DNA from 2 places in the Vibrio hyugaensis genome. Region 1 is predicted to be linked to the other one. Evidence: riboswitches for the same ligand, from Rfam matches in the RefSeq annotation. Region 1 holds a riboswitch; the other holds the start of a gene.
What was found. A riboswitch is a leader RNA that binds a small molecule or an ion and turns the genes downstream of it on or off. The one in region 1 is predicted to bind lysine.
Positions count from the first base shown of each region.

Region 1 (7,864 bases):
TGGAGTGCACGGCGGTAACGTGGTCGCAGAAGGTACGATGGAAGATATCATCGCTAACCCGAACTCTCTGACAGGTCAGTACTTAAGTGGCGCAAAAGAGATTGCGATACCAAAAGAACGTACTCCGCGAGATCCAAAGAAAACGGTTGAGTTGCAGGGCGCTACAGGTAATAACCTTAAGAATGTCGACCTTTCGATTCCTGTTGGTTTGTTTAGTTGTATTACGGGCGTATCAGGCTCAGGTAAATCAACTCTGATCAACGATACCTTCTTTAAGATTGCTCATACTCAATTGAACGGTGCAACAACGGCGCACCCTTCACCCTACAAATCGGTCAAAGGTCTGGAGCACTTCGATAAAGTTATCGATATCGACCAGAGCCCAATCGGTCGAACACCACGTTCAAACCCTGCGACTTATACGGGTATCTTTACTCCGATTCGTGAGCTGTTTGCAGGTACACAAGAGTCGCGTTCTCGTGGCTACAAGCCGGGACGCTTTAGCTTTAACGTGCGCGGAGGTCGTTGTGAAGCGTGTCAGGGTGATGGCGTAATCAAAGTAGAAATGCATTTCCTACCTGACGTATATGTTCCTTGTGATGTATGTAAAGGTAAGCGCTACAACCGTGAAACACTTGAAGTGCGTTACAAAGGCAAGACCATTGATGAAGTATTGGAAATGACAGTAGAAGATGCTCGAACCTTCTTTGATCCAGTGCCTGCCATTGCTCGTAAACTGCAAACGCTGATGGATGTGGGTTTGTCGTACATTCGCCTAGGCCAAGCAGCAACCACATTATCAGGTGGTGAAGCACAACGTGTGAAACTAGCACGTGAACTCTCTAAGCGTGATACAGGTAAAACCTTGTACATTCTTGATGAGCCAACAACGGGCCTTCACTTTCATGATATTCAACAGTTACTGACCGTTCTGCATCGTCTACGCGATCACGGAAACACAGTAGTGGTGATTGAACATAACCTAGACGTAATCAAGACAGCGGACTGGATTATCGACTTAGGACCAGAAGGCGGCCAAGGTGGCGGTGAGATCATCGCGCAAGGAACACCGGAAGATGTGTCTCAGATCGAAGGTTCGCACACAGCTCGCTTCCTTAAGCCTATGTTGAAGTAGAAAAAACAGGTAAAGTACAAAGACCAGCCACTGCTGGTCTTTTTTCATTCAGAACAACACAATAACTATGGCTACTATACACGTCAGTGGAACTAAGCTTTCTCCAGGGAAAATTCAAGTTCCTCTTAATCGCAAGTTTCTCATCGCGCTAGCGGCACTTTTTCTGCTGGCGATGCACTTCTTTATGCCAAATCCAGGCGGCTCTGGACTCGCATTGTCTTTCAACGCAACCACTTGGATGGCGTTCAGCTTTGCACTCGGGATCGGCTGCTACCAACTTGCGACCAACCGTGTATTACGCTATTCCAAATTAACGATTGGCCTGTTGATTAGCTGTATCATCATGACATTGCCAATCTTCTACCCCAACGCAGATAGTACGCTTGCAGCCAATAAACTGATTGGCCTTTGGTGCGGCATGTTTTTCTTTGTGGTACTGCAGCAGTTCCATTTTAGCAACAAGCACCGCCAACGTTTGTTGTGGCTTATTGTGCTTGCGGTTGTTATAGAGGCGATTTTCGGCTTAACCCAATACCTTTACCTTAAGCCGGGAAACGTATTTGGATATGACACGGTAGCCAACCGCCCATATGGTATTTTCCAACAACCCAATGTCATGGCGAGTTTTCTCGCGACAGGCTTAGTGATCGCAAGTTATCTGCTTGTTCGTCAGCCTTATAAATACTCGCGTAAACTCAGTGATATTTATCTGCTCTATGCCGTGCCAGTACTAACTCTACCACTTATTGTTGCATTGGCATCTCGAACGGGGTGGCTTGCTTCAATCATCGCGATCCTATTAGTCATTCCGTACATGTATCGCTTCGCAACCAAAGCAAGGTTCGTACGTTGGGCAGTCGCAATGGCAACTGGCTTAGTCTTATCTATTGTGATCATGCAGATCGCTTTTCCTGATGGTAGCGGATTAGCCAGCGAAAAAGTGAACATGGAATCACCCCGAGCTTATACCTTCCCGCAAACGCTCGATATGGTGATTGAAAAGCCATTTACTGGTTATGGTTACGGTAAGTTTGAATCAGAATACATGCTATACACGGCTCGCCAACATGCTCTAAATGAGAATTACCCTGCGGGTTTACCGTCGATGGACCACCCACATAACGAACTCTTGTATTGGTCAGTAGAAGGCGGGTTATTACCAATCTTGGGGATCTTCCTCGCGATGGCGTTAGTGCTGCATAGAATCTATCAGGCAAAACGAGGCACTCGCCTAGCCTTGCTCGCTCTGTTCATCCCTATCATTCTCCATTCACAGCTAGAGTATCCGTTTTACCACTCACTGGTGCATTGGATAATCTTCATAATCCTGCTGTACTGGGTTGACCAACGAGTCTCCCGTTACCGCCAAGCACCTTTTAGCCGAGTAACTAAAAGCTTACTGCGCGTTTGCAGCTTAGTGATTCCAGTCGTATTCAGCTTTTATATGATGAGTGCTTTGCATACCAACTACGTGTTAACCAAGTTTGAGACCACGCGTCCAACCAACCCAGATATCTTGAATCAGGTGACGAACCCTGTGGTTTGGAAAGATCGTTTTGACTGGGATGTCTACAGCACCTTCTTGAACATTGGATTATACAAACAAGATCCAACGTTAATTCAGCCATACATTGATTGGTCGTTAGAGATCATTAAAGATAAGCCTCGTCCAGCGTTCTACAACAACCTAATCCTTGCATATCAAGGACTGGATGATACGAGCAAGGCAGAACAAATCCGTGCAGAGGCACAATTCTTGTTTCCTAAGGTTGATTTCAGTGGCGTCAATTATCAACCTCCTTCTCAAGCCGTATCAGCTTCACCAACGCCAACTTCTGGTGCTGATCAATAAACATAAAAAAGCGAAGGGATGACCTTCGCTTTTCTTTATCTCGTTGTCGAATCATTTTACTCAGTCAGCGATTCTTCTAAAGCACGCAAACACAAAGCAACATTTTCAGGTCGAGCACCATAGCCCATCAAACCAATTCGCCATGCTTTACCGGCAAGCGCTCCCAAGCCCGCACCAATCTCAAGGTTGTAGGTTTCAAGCAGATGATGACGCACTTTAGCTTCATCAACGCCCTCTGGAACGTAAATCGCGTTAAGTTGCGGTAAGCGGTACTCTTCTTCTACCACAAATTCAAAACCCAACTTCTGTAATCCTGCTTTTAGCTTCTCATGCATCAATTGATGGCGTGCCCACGCATTTTCTAAGCCTTCGTTCTTCAGGATAAGTAGTGCCTCATGAAATGCATATAAACTGTTCACTGGTGCTGTGTGGTGATAGCTGCGTTTGCCCTCTCCACTCCAGTAACCTAATACTAAACTTTGATCCAAGAACCAGCTTTGAACCGGTGTCGTTCTGGCATGAATCTTCTCTATGGCAGCAGGAGAAAGCGTCACAGGTGATAACCCCGGTACACACGACAAGCATTTCTGACTTCCTGAGTAAACAGCATCCAACTGCCACTCATCAACCTTAAGCGGCACGCCACCGAGTGATGTCACCGCATCTACAATCGACAACAAACCGAATTGTTTGGCTAGCTGACCTAACGTTTGAGCATCACTTACCGCACCCGTCGATGTTTCCGCATGTACGAAGGCAAGAATCTTGGCGTCAGGATGATCTTTCAACACCTCTTCAACTTTATCTATCGATACAGGTGTACCCCATTCATCATCGACGACAATCGCCTCACCACCAGCACGAACCACATTTTCACGCATGCGCTCACCGAAAACACCATTGCGACAGACGATAACTTTGTCACCCTTTTCAATCAGATTAACGAAGCACGTTTCCATCCCCGCACTGCCTGGCGCAGAAACAGCGATAGTGAATTCGTTCTCAGTTTGGAAGGCGTATTTGAGTAGTTGTTTTAGCTCATCCATCATCGCGATAAAAAGTGGATCTAGATGGCCAACCGTTGGACGGCTGAGCGCCTGTAAAACCTGAGGTGAAATATCAGATGGGCCAGGTCCCATCAAAATACGATGTGGGGGAATAAAGCTTTGGATCGGCATGTCAGCTCCTTGATTGCAGTCATTCATCCTGAGCGTTGTAAAAATTCTATTTAAAAGGTTGTCTCAGGTATCGAACTTTTCACCCTAATAGATTTTTTCTCTATCGGCAATTAGCCCTAAGTATAGAGGTCAAACCACTGTCACAAATTCGTTAATAAAAACTTTCATTCTGGTTGGAGATATTGGTTGACATTGTGACAACAAAACCGTTCAATGTTTGAGCTTTATGCAGAAGAGGAGCACTGCCCAGGCAGGTGATTTGTGGAGCCGCAATTCCAATACCAATCACTCAGGGGGAGTAGTGCCGAGGTAAGTCAAAGTTGCAGGATTTGGCTTATCGGTTGACTTGGGTTGAGTCCCATCAACTGTCATCAGCGCAGTCTGATGAAGGGCTTCTGAGGGTAAATTTTCAAATTACATTCTAAATACCTCTCTATTTGCTCTGTTCCTTTCCTCACCAAAACATTGGATGTATTGGCAACCAATTTACGTTGTAATTTTTTAGGAAGTCGTGGGAGAACGCAGTGAGCGCATTTAACGTAGCGAAATTCGGTGGAACCAGTGTTGCCAACTTTGAGGCAATGAGTCGTTGTGCCACCATTATAGAAAACAATCCAAATACCCGTCTTGTCGTGAGCAGTGCTTGTTCTGGTGTTACCAACATTTTGGTCGAATTGGCAAACGGTGTTCAGGACCAAGAGCAACGCGCAGAAGTGCTACAAAAATTAGCCGATATTCATGAATCTATCTTATCTCAGTTAGAAGATGCGACTAAAGCGGCGGCTGAGGTTTACGAAATTCTTGATACTGTTACCAGCCTTGCGGAAGCAGCCTCTATTCAAGCAAGTACTAAACTGACAGATCATTTAGTGGCATGTGGCGAACTGATGTCGACTCATATTCTTGCTCAGTTAATGCGTGAAAGAGGTATCAACGCCGCTCGTTTTGATATTCGAGATATTTTAAAAACAGATGGCAACTTTGGCCGCGCAGAACCACAACTAGAAAGTATTTCAATGCTAGCGCAAGAACAGCTGGTTCCTCTTTGCCAAAAACATGTCGTCATTACACAGGGCTTTATTGGCTCAGATGAAGAAGGCAACACCACGACATTAGGTCGCGGTGGTAGTGACTACAGCGCAGCTTTGATTGCTGAAGGTGTTAAAGCGGCAGGCCTAGAGATCTGGACTGACGTTCCGGGCATTTACACTACCGACCCACGTATTGCACCCAAAGCGTCACCAATTCCTGAGATCAGCTTTAGCGAAGCATCAGAGATGGCAAACTTCGGCGCGAAGATCCTTCACCCTTCCACTCTGGTACCAGCACTCCGTCACGATATTCCGGTCTTCGTTGGCTCTTCTAAAGAGCCAGAAAAAGGTGGTACGTGGATTCGACACCAAGTAGAGAGCTCACCGCTATTCCGAGCACTTGCTCTTCGTTGCAATCAAACTATGGTCACTCTGCGCAGCGTGAACATGTTCCATGCTTACGGATTCTTAGCGAAAGTATTCGAGATCCTAGCTAAACACAAAATCTCAGTGGACTTGATCACCACATCTGAAATCAGTGTGTCACTCACTCTCGATCAAACAGACACATCAGGCGGTACACCACAGCTACCACAGGCAGTACGCGAAGAGCTCGAAGAATTGTGTACAGTAGAAGTTGAGCACGACCTGTGTTTAGTCGCTCTGATTGGTAACAACATGAGCGAGAGCAAAGGCTACGCTAAGCAAGTCTTCGGAACACTAGAGGACTTCAACTTACGTATGATTTGTTACGGTGCAAGCCCACATAACTTATGTTTTCTTGTTCATGAGTCTGTATCACGACAAGCTATTCAGAAACTGCATACAGAGTTATTCGAGCAATAATCGCGACTAAATACTCTGGACGAATAAAGCAAAGGGCTGCACGTAGCAGCCCTTTTCCTTTGTGTGTGGATCGATTTAACCGTTAATGTTTGGACCGAGCCACTTTTCAGCCTCGATCCTATCCCAGCCCTTGCGATCAGCGTAACTTAGCATCTGATCCTCTTGGATCTGAGCGATCGCAAAATAACGTGAGTCTGGGTGGGAGAAGTACCAGCCAGAAACAGAGGCACCTGGATACATCGCATAGCTCGAGGTCAAAGACATACCAATATTCTCTTCAACATTCATCAATTCCCAAAGAGGTCCTTTCTCGGTATGTTCAGGGCATGCTGGATAACCCGGAGCAGGTCGAATACCTTGGTACTTTTCACGAATCAGATCTTCATTAGAGAGAGCTTCTTCTGCCGCATAGCCCCAAATTTCTTTACGTACTCGTTCATGCAGACACTCAGCAAATGCTTCTGCCAGACGATCCGCAACCGCTTGAATCATAATAGCGTTGTAATCATCACCTTGTGCTTTGTATTCATCTGCGAGTTCACGCTCACCGATTCCACCAGTCACTGCAAACGCGCCAATCCAATCTTTTTTACCCGACTCTTTCGGAGCAACATAATCAGAAAGGCAGTAGTTGAAACCTTTTGGTTTCTCGGTCTGCTGACGTAAATTGAGCAAAACTTTCGCTACTTCGGTGCGTGATTCATCTGTGTAGACTTCGATATCATCGCCAACACTCGCCGCGGGGAACAAACCACACATACCACGAGCCTTAAGCAATCCTTCACGCTCAACGCGATCCAGCAAATCATTTGCATCTTTGAACAAACGCTTCGCCTCTTCGCCAACCTCTGAGTGTTTAAAAATGGTCGGGTACTTGCCAACGAGAGACCATGTCATAAAGAAAGGCGTCCAATCGATGTACTGACGCAGTGTCGCAATATCGAAATCGTCAAAAACATGGATGCCTGGCTTAACGGGTGCTGGCGGTGTGTAAACGTCCCAATCAATAGCAACCTTATTGGCACGAGCTTCTTCTAGAGTGACAGGCTTGGTTCTTGGCTTTTTACGGTTGTGTTGATCACGGACACGAACGTAATCCTCATCTAGCTTCTCCACAAACGCAGGACGAAGTTCATCAGACAACAATGATGTACATACTCCAACCGCTCGCGAAGCATTATTCACATACACCACTGGGTTCTTGTAGTTTTGTTCAATCTTAACCGCAGTATGCGCTTTTGACGTCGTTGCACCGCCAATCAAGAGTGGCAAATCAAAATCAAGACGCTCCATCTCTTTTGCTACGTGAACCATTTCATCAAGAGAAGGGGTGATAAGGCCTGATAAACCAATAATATCGACATTCTCTTCTTTCGCGACTTTGAGGATCTTTTCGCACGGCACCATGACACCAAGGTCAATGATTTCGTAGTTGTTACACTGCAAAACTACACCAACGATATTCTTACCGATATCGTGAACGTCACCTTTCACCGTCGCGAGCAAGATTTTGCCATTCGATGAGCCCGCTTGCTTTTCTTTGTTAATGAAAGGCTCAAGGTGGGCAACCGCTTGTTTCATTACACGAGCAGACTTAACCACCTGCGGAAGGAACATCTTACCTTCCCCAAACAAGTCACCAACCACGTTCATGCCATCCATGAGAGGGCCTTCAATCACTTCTAATGGCTTGGAGGCATTTAAACGGGCCTCTTCTGTATCTTCGACAATAAACTCAGTGATGCCCTTTACCAGCGCATGCTCTAAACGTTTTTCTACTGGCCAAGTACGCCACTCTAGAGCAGAAGCATCTTCTTCTTTG
Region 1 is NZ_CP025794.1:2,595,862-2,603,725, reverse strand. Features, by position in the region: gene uvrA (excinuclease ABC subunit UvrA) at 1-1,135, shown strand, start outside; gene C1S74_RS12850 (PglL family O-oligosaccharyltransferase) at 1,203-2,987, shown strand; gene C1S74_RS12845 (pyridoxal-phosphate-dependent aminotransferase family protein) at 3,044-4,165, opposite strand; lysine riboswitch at 4,390-4,568, shown strand; gene lysC (lysine-sensitive aspartokinase 3) at 4,690-6,042, shown strand; gene metH (methionine synthase) at 6,118-7,864, opposite strand, start outside.

Region 2 (7,864 bases), 1.7 Mb from region 1:
TATTCAGCTAAGAAGTACTCAAATACGTTATCCCAGTACTCAGCAGCAAAGTTGATGGTGTGTAGGTGAATGCCCAGCTTGTCACATACTGCTTGAGCATCAGCAAGATCTTCTGCTGCTGTACAATATTCTTCGTTGTCATCTTCTTCCCAGTTCTTCATGAACAGGCCTTCTACTTGGTAGCCTTGTTGCTTTAGAAGATACGCAGAAACAGATGAATCAACGCCGCCGGACATACCGACGATGACTTTCTTTTGGCTGTTATCAGACATTACTAAACACCACTTAAATAAACGGGACGCAGATTCTAACAGAATCCACAGACCGGTGACAGATCCGAGATCGAAATCACACTTCGATTTTGGCTTAAATTTATCCAAATACGAACGTGAGAGTTAAATTCGATAAGTATAGAAGGGTTATATATGGCATAGTTGGCAAAAATCCAAGAGGAAAAATCAAATGACTGAAGAAAACCAATTTATGCAAGAAGCTGAGTTGATTGAAATTGTAGAGAATCAACTTGAAGACGGTAACCCTATTAAAGTCAAAGAGACGTTAATGCGTTTGATGATGACTGGTACACCACGTGAAGATGCGGTTGCGATGATGGCGTGTGCTATGTCTATCGAGATTTTCGACGTGATGAAAAATGAAGGTGAATTCAATCTAAAGCGCTATACCGAACACCTCGAACAGCTGCCTGATTTGGGTTTCATGGAAGGCGAATAGAGCGTTAGAAAATAAAAAGCAGGGTGCAAACGTTTGCTATAATCGCTTTTATTGCTGCTTTATTGTCAGCGGTATAGAATCCGTTCTCCTTTTCATCCCTTACTCAGACTAACAATATGAAATTTCCTGGACAACGCAAATCGAAGCACTATTTTCCTGTTCATGCTCGTGACCCATTGGTGAGCCAAGCACAAGAAAGCAAAAAGATGACGCGCACTCACATCATTGGTATTGATCAGACTCTGGTTGATATTGAGGCGAAAGTTACAACGGATGTGATTGAAAAGTACGGTTTGAGTAAAGGACACTCGTTGGTAATTGATGACGCAACAGCAGAAGCGCTTTATCAACAATTAAAAGAAGAATGCCTAATTACCAATGAGTATGCAGGTGGCACGATTGGTAATACGCTACACAATTATTCTGTGTTGGCAGATGACCGCTCAACGCTTCTGGGTGTAATGAGCCAAGATATCAAAATCGGCAGCTACGGTTACCGTTATTTATGTAACACATCAAGCCGCATGGATCTGAACTACCTACAAGGTGTTGAGGGTGCAATTGGTCGTTGTTTTGCTCTTATTACTGAAGACGGTGAACGTACTTTCGCTATCAGCGAAGGTCAAATGAACCAACTTCACCCAGACAATATCCCTGAAAAGATTTTCAAGAGCGCGTCGGCTTTAGTACTGACTGCATACCTCGTTCGTTGTAAAGAAGGTGACCCAATGCCTGAAGCAACGATGCGTGCGATTGAATACGCGAAGAAACACGATGTACCTGTTGTATTAACGCTAGGTACCAAATTCGTTATTCAAGATGACCCTACATTCTGGCAAGAGTTTATTCGCGATAACGTTTCTGTTGTTGCAATGAATGAAGATGAAGCGGAAGCATTAACGGGCGAATCTGATCCTCTAGCAGCATCGGATAAAACGTTAGATTGGGCTGATCTAGTGCTTTGTACTGCTGGTCCTGTTGGCCTATTTATGGCGGGTTACACTGAAGATAGCGCGAAACGTGAAACTTCTTTGCCATTACTTCCAGGTTCTATTGCTGAATTTAACCGTTTCGAATTTAGTCGCCCAGCGAAGAAAGATACGTGCGAGAATGCAATTAAAGTATATTCACATATCTCTCCATACATGGGTGGCCCAGAAAAAATTAAGAACACCAATGGCGCAGGTGATGCGGCATTGTCTGCGGTTCTTCACGATATGGCGGCAAATAAATACCACAAAGAAAATGTGCCTAACTCAAGCAAGCACAGCAATGAGTATTTAACTTACTCTTCATTCTCTCAAGTTTGTAAATACGCAAACCGTGCAAGTTATGAAGTGTTAGTTCAACACTCTCCACGTCTTTCTCGCGGCCTGCCGGAGCGTGAAGATAGTTTGGAAGAAGCATACTGGGAACGTTAATTAATCACGTTGAATTAGGTAATTCCTAGCATACGAAAAAATGGCGCATTCCAAATGCGCCATTTTTGTATCTACTTACAGATAAATAAAAAGGTTCCCATTTGGGAACCTTTTTTAATTTCATAAATCTTTTATTAGATTAGGAAATCGTCTAGAGATTTACCTGCATCAAGTTGCTCTTGGATTGATGAAGGTGTACGACCTTGACCCGTCCAAGTTTTTTCTTCGCCGTTAGTGTCAGTGTACTTGTACTTAGCTGGACGAGGAGCGCGTTTAGCTTTCGCTTTAGTCTTCGTTTCGCCAGATAGTGCACTGATTAGTGCTTCAACGTCGATACCGTCTTGAGCGATTTGCTCAGCGATAGCTGCAAGTTTTGCTTCTTGCTCAGCAAGTGCTGCGCGGTCAGCTTCTTCAGCTTCTTTACGCTCTTCAACAACGATAGTTAATTTATCTAGAGCTTCTTCCAATTGTTCTAGAGTCAGCTCACGAGAGAATGCACGAAGGCTACGGATATTTAGAAGTGTTTTAGTCAGCTCTGACATAACGATTCCTATTAATAGGTTAAAAGGTTCAACACTAGTTATCGATACGATTAATTAAATGCTAAACGAGAAATAAAACATAGAGTCCTTATATTTAACTTTATCTTTCTCATATGTGCAAATGCTAATTCATGATTTAGATTAAATTTCTTGGTTTTTTTCTTAATAAAGCAATATTAATTTACAGATATGAATTCTTAATTGAGTTTAACCTCAGTTTTTTCATTATAGATACTGCGTTTTTCTCGATTAGTGGTTTCTTTATTTATATGTTGAATTCTATTTCTCTCAATCTGACAGGAAAGTAGGAAAAGAGGGAAAACCGAATGTCATATTTCTTTCATTTATTGTTAGAACACAAAACATGAAGAATTGATGGTAGTAATAAAGTTTCATAAAAGACAGCATTGTCGTGATTGCAGTTGCTCAATCTATAGTTGGCTCACATTCTATTTATAAATCAAAACTGCGATTATTTATTCATTTAATTTAGTTTGATGTGTTGCATTGGAGGTCTTCATGAGTACAATGGCTGTCACCTGATGCAATATTGCAGACAATTTGTTGTTAATTTGTACAATTAATGGTTAATTGTTTGTTATTGCCGTAGAGGTGCAGTCTCGAAGAGTAGCTATTATTGGGGTGATGCCAATGAATAATAGTGGAAGGCGAAGATTGCCGAAGTAAGTGGCCTATCAAAACCACTTGCTGGGGTTGTCTCTGAAAGGAACAACACTGCCATAGTATATTTACATTAAACTATGGAGCGCTACTGTAGGGTTGGGTGGAGTGTTCGCTTCCCTGTCGCTAAGTTCAACATGAGCACGTACCGTATGCTACGTGACTTGTCTGCAGTAGATCTCTAGCCAAACTTTGGTTTTTGAAGATCATGAATTTAATAGATTTTGCACATTCTCCTGTTTCGTTACTACCGCCGATTGTCGCTTTGACACTGGCGATTTTGACTCGACGCGTATTAGTTTCTCTTGGTGTAGGTATCGTACTTGGTGCGATTCTGCTTAATGATTGGTCTATCGGTAACACGATAGGTTATGTGAGTTCTCAAGTTTCTTCTGTCTTTATTGAAGACGGCGGTCTTAACACTTGGAACATGAGTATTGTCGGTTTCCTAATTCTTTTAGGTATGACAACGGCGTTATTGACGCTATCTGGCGGTACTCGCGCTTTTGCTGAATGGGCGCAAACACGAGTTAAAAGTAAACGTGGCTCTAAACTTCTTGCTGCCTTCTTAGGCGTCTTCATTTTTGTCGACGATTACTTTAACAGTCTTGCTGTTGGTGCGATTTCTCGTCCAGTAACAGACCGTTTCTATGTGTCTCGCGCTAAACTGGCGTACATTCTAGACTCCACCGCAGCTCCTATGTGTGTGATTATGCCTGCTTCAAGCTGGGGTGCTTACATCATTACGATCATCGGCGGTATCTTGGTGTCACACGGCATCACTGAATACTCAGCACTCGGTGCGTATGTTCGTCTTATTCCAATGAACTTCTATGCTGTATTTGCTCTACTTATGGTATTTGCAGTAGCGTGGTTCGGTCTTGATATCGGTAAAATGCGTGAGCACGAAATTGCCGCCTCTCAGGGCCGTGGTTTTGAAAAAGACAAAGAAAACGACACGCAAGAAGCACATGAACTAAACGAAGAGCTAGATATTCGTGAAAGCGAGAAGGGTAAAGTTTCTGACCTAGTTCTCCCTATCGTTACGCTTATCATTGCTACGATCGCTTCTATGCTTTACACAGGTGGGCAGGCCCTAGCCGCTGACGGTAAAGAGTTTGCGCTCCTCGGTGCGTTCGAGAACACTGATGTAGGTACTTCTTTAGTTTACGGTAGCTTGCTGGGCCTTGCGGTTGCACTATTTACTGTACTTAAGCAAGGCATCCCAATGGCGGAAATTGGCCGCACACTTTGGATTGGTGCGAAGTCAATGTTTGGTGCGATCCTTATCCTTGTGTTTGCTTGGACTATCGGCTCTGTTATCGGTGACATGAAGACGGGTTCTTACCTATCGACTATGGCTCAGGGCAACATTAATCCGCATTGGCTACCAGTCATCCTATTCTTGCTATCTGGCCTAATGGCGTTCTCGACAGGTACGTCGTGGGGCACGTTTGGCATCATGCTCCCTATCGCGGGCGACATGGCAGGTGCAACAGACGTAGCGCTTATGCTGCCAATGTTGAGTGCAGTACTGGCAGGTGCGGTATTCGGTGACCACTGTTCACCAATCTCTGATACGACAATTCTGTCGTCGACAGGCGCCCGTTGTAATCACATTGATCACGTATCGACTCAGTTGCCTTATGCATTATCAGTCGCGCTTGTTTCATGCGTGGGCTTTATCGCTCTTGGTATGACCGCGTCTATCGTATTCTCTTTCATTGCTGCGTCGATTACTTTTGTTATCGTTTGCGCAATTTTGTCATGGCTTTCTAAGTCAAAAATGGCATCGTGTCAGAACGCTTAATTGCTTGATAATTAACATAAAATAAAAGGAGGCTTCGGCCTCCTTTTTTATTTGTATTATACAATTCGATTTTTTTTAAAATTAAGGGTTGAAAAAAAGAATCAGCTTGGTTAGTGTGGTTACTAACAAAGCAACTAAGACGAGCCTTGAAATAAGTATGCGCAATTTTGTAATGAACATTCATCACCATCATCACCCAATTTAGTCTTTCGGGAGATGCGCGCATACCCGGGAGACAGGATACTCCCGGAGGTGAAAATCAAAGTGTAAACAGATTTCAAACCCTCGGGAGACCAAAATCTCTCGAGGGTTTTTTAGTTTTACTGGTTTATAAAATATTTAGATTATCGAATCTGGCACAGGGATAAAGCAATGCAAACACAACGCTTAAGAATCGCAATTCAGAAAAAAGGCCGCTTAAGTAAAGAGAGCCAAGCTCTATTGAAAAAGTGTGGTGTGAAATTCAATGTAATGGGTGAGCGTCTGGTCGTTCATTCTGAAAATATGCCAATTGATTTGTTATTAGTTCGTGATGATGACATCCCAGGTTTAATTATGGATGGTGTTGTTGACCTAGGTTTTATTGGTGAGAATGAATTAGAAGAAGTTCGTTTAGACCGTAAAGCTTTGGGCGAACCTTATGATTTTGTTCAGCTTCGTCGTCTTGATTTTGGCGGGTGCCGTTTGTCTATCGCAATCGACAAAGACGAAGAATATAACGGTCCTCAAGATCTAGCAGGCAAACGCATCGCAACGACTTACCCTCAACTGCTTAAAGCTTACATGGATGACGCGGGTGTACCGTTCTCAACTTGTATGCTGACAGGCTCTGTAGAAGTTGCGCCTCGAGCTGGTCTAGCAGATGCTATCGCTGACTTGGTTTCTACTGGCGCTACGCTAGAAGCCAATGGTCTAAAAGAAGCCGAAGTTATCTTTAAGTCGAAGGCAACGTTAATTCAACGCAAAGGTGAGTTTGACGCCGATAAAGTTGCGCTTATCGATAAGCTATTGACTCGTATGCAAGGCGTGCAGCAAGCAAAAGAATCAAAATACATCATGCTACATGCGCCTGCTGAGAAGCTTGAGCAAATTAAGTCTCTATTACCGGGTGCAGAAGACCCAACGGTATTGCCTCTATCTGCTGACAAGCAAAAAGTTGCGGTTCATTTGGTAAGTACTGAAAACTTGTTCTGGGAAACCATGGAACAGCTAAAGGAACTGGGTGCGAGCTCAATTCTAGTACTACCAATTGAAAAAATGATGGAGTAATTGCAATGAGAACAGTCGTATGGCAATCGTTAAGTGAAACCCAGCAAGATTCGATTCTAGAGCGCCCTGCAATTGCGGAAGGTGCCAACATCACTGCAGCGGTTTCTGAAGTAATCGCGAAGGTTCGTAAAGATGGTGATGCTGCATTATTAGAGCTGACTGAGAAGTTTGACCGTGTGAAACCGGAGTCTATTCGTGTATCGGCTCAAGAAATTGATGAAGCTTCAGCGCGTCTTTCTGAAAAAATGAAGAATGCGCTTGAGCAAGCTTATGAGAATATCTCGAAGTTTCATAAAGCACAAAAGCCACAACCAATTAAAGTAGAAACTCAGCCGGGTGTCCTTTGTGAGCAGGTAACGCGCCCAATTCAAAAAGTGGGTTTGTACATTCCTGGCGGTAGTGCGCCATTGCCTTCGACTGTTCTAATGCTCGGCGTTCCTGCAAAAATTGCAGGTTGTCGTAAAGTGGTGCTTTGCTCTCCACCGCCAATCGCTGACGAGATTCTGTACGTAGCCAAACTGTGCGGCATTGATGAAGTGTACAACGTTGGTGGTGGTCAAGCCGTCGCTGCAATGGCTTACGGAACAGAAACCGTATCTAAAGTTGATAAGATCTTTGGTCCAGGTAACGCTTACGTGACAGAAGCAAAACGTCAGGTGAGTAATGATTTCCGCGGTGCTGCGATTGATATGCCAGCAGGTCCATCTGAAGTGCTTGTGATTGCTGATGAAACCGCAGATGCAGACTTTATCGCTGCGGATCTTTTGAGCCAAGCAGAGCACGGTCCTGATTCTCAAGTGGTACTTGTGACTCCTTCTCCTGTTATTGCGGATCAAGTGACGGATGCGGTTCAACGTCAGCTTAAAGAGTTATCTCGTGCGGAGATCGCGGAACAAGCATTGGCGTCAAGCTTGATCATCATTGCTGAGTCTCTCACTCAATCGATTTCGATTTCAAATTACTACGGTCCTGAGCACTTGATTGTTCAGACGAAGAATCCTCGCGAGCTTCTACCTCTACTCGACAACGCAGGTTCCATCTTCCTAGGTGATTGGTCGCCTGAATCAGCAGGTGATTACGCATCGGGCACGAACCACGTTCTTCCTACTTACGGCTACACACGCACGTATTCAAGCTTAGGCTTAGCGGACTTCTCGAAACGCATGACGGTTCAAGAACTGTCTGCTGATGGTCTAAAGAACCTTGCGCCAACAGTGGTAACGATGGCGGAAGCAGAAGGTCTGGATGCGCACAAACGTGCAGTGACAATCCGTACTGAGAAACTAACCCGCACAGAAAAACTGGCAGCTAAGTAAGAGGACAATGAGATGGAAAAGCTAGCGCGTAAACAAGTCCAACAACTTACCCCTTATTTATCGGCTCGCCGAATTGGTGGTACCGGTGACGTA
Region 2 is NZ_CP025794.1:852,212-860,075, reverse strand. Features, by position in the region: gene mnmA (tRNA 2-thiouridine(34) synthase MnmA) at 1-272, opposite strand, end outside; gene C1S74_RS04610 (hypothetical protein) at 463-732, shown strand; gene C1S74_RS04605 (inosine/guanosine kinase) at 849-2,153, shown strand; gene C1S74_RS04600 (H-NS family histone-like protein) at 2,288-2,695, opposite strand; lysine riboswitch at 3,295-3,475, shown strand; gene tet(35) (tetracycline efflux Na+/H+ antiporter family transporter Tet(35)) at 3,585-5,186, shown strand; His leader region at 5,367-5,505, shown strand; gene hisG (ATP phosphoribosyltransferase) at 5,559-6,455, shown strand; gene hisD (histidinol dehydrogenase) at 6,461-7,771, shown strand; gene hisC (histidinol-phosphate transaminase) at 7,784-7,864, shown strand, end outside.
Region 2: another riboswitch for lysine. It lies ahead of tet(35) (tetracycline efflux Na+/H+ antiporter family transporter Tet(35)); the one in region 1 lies ahead of lysC (lysine-sensitive aspartokinase 3).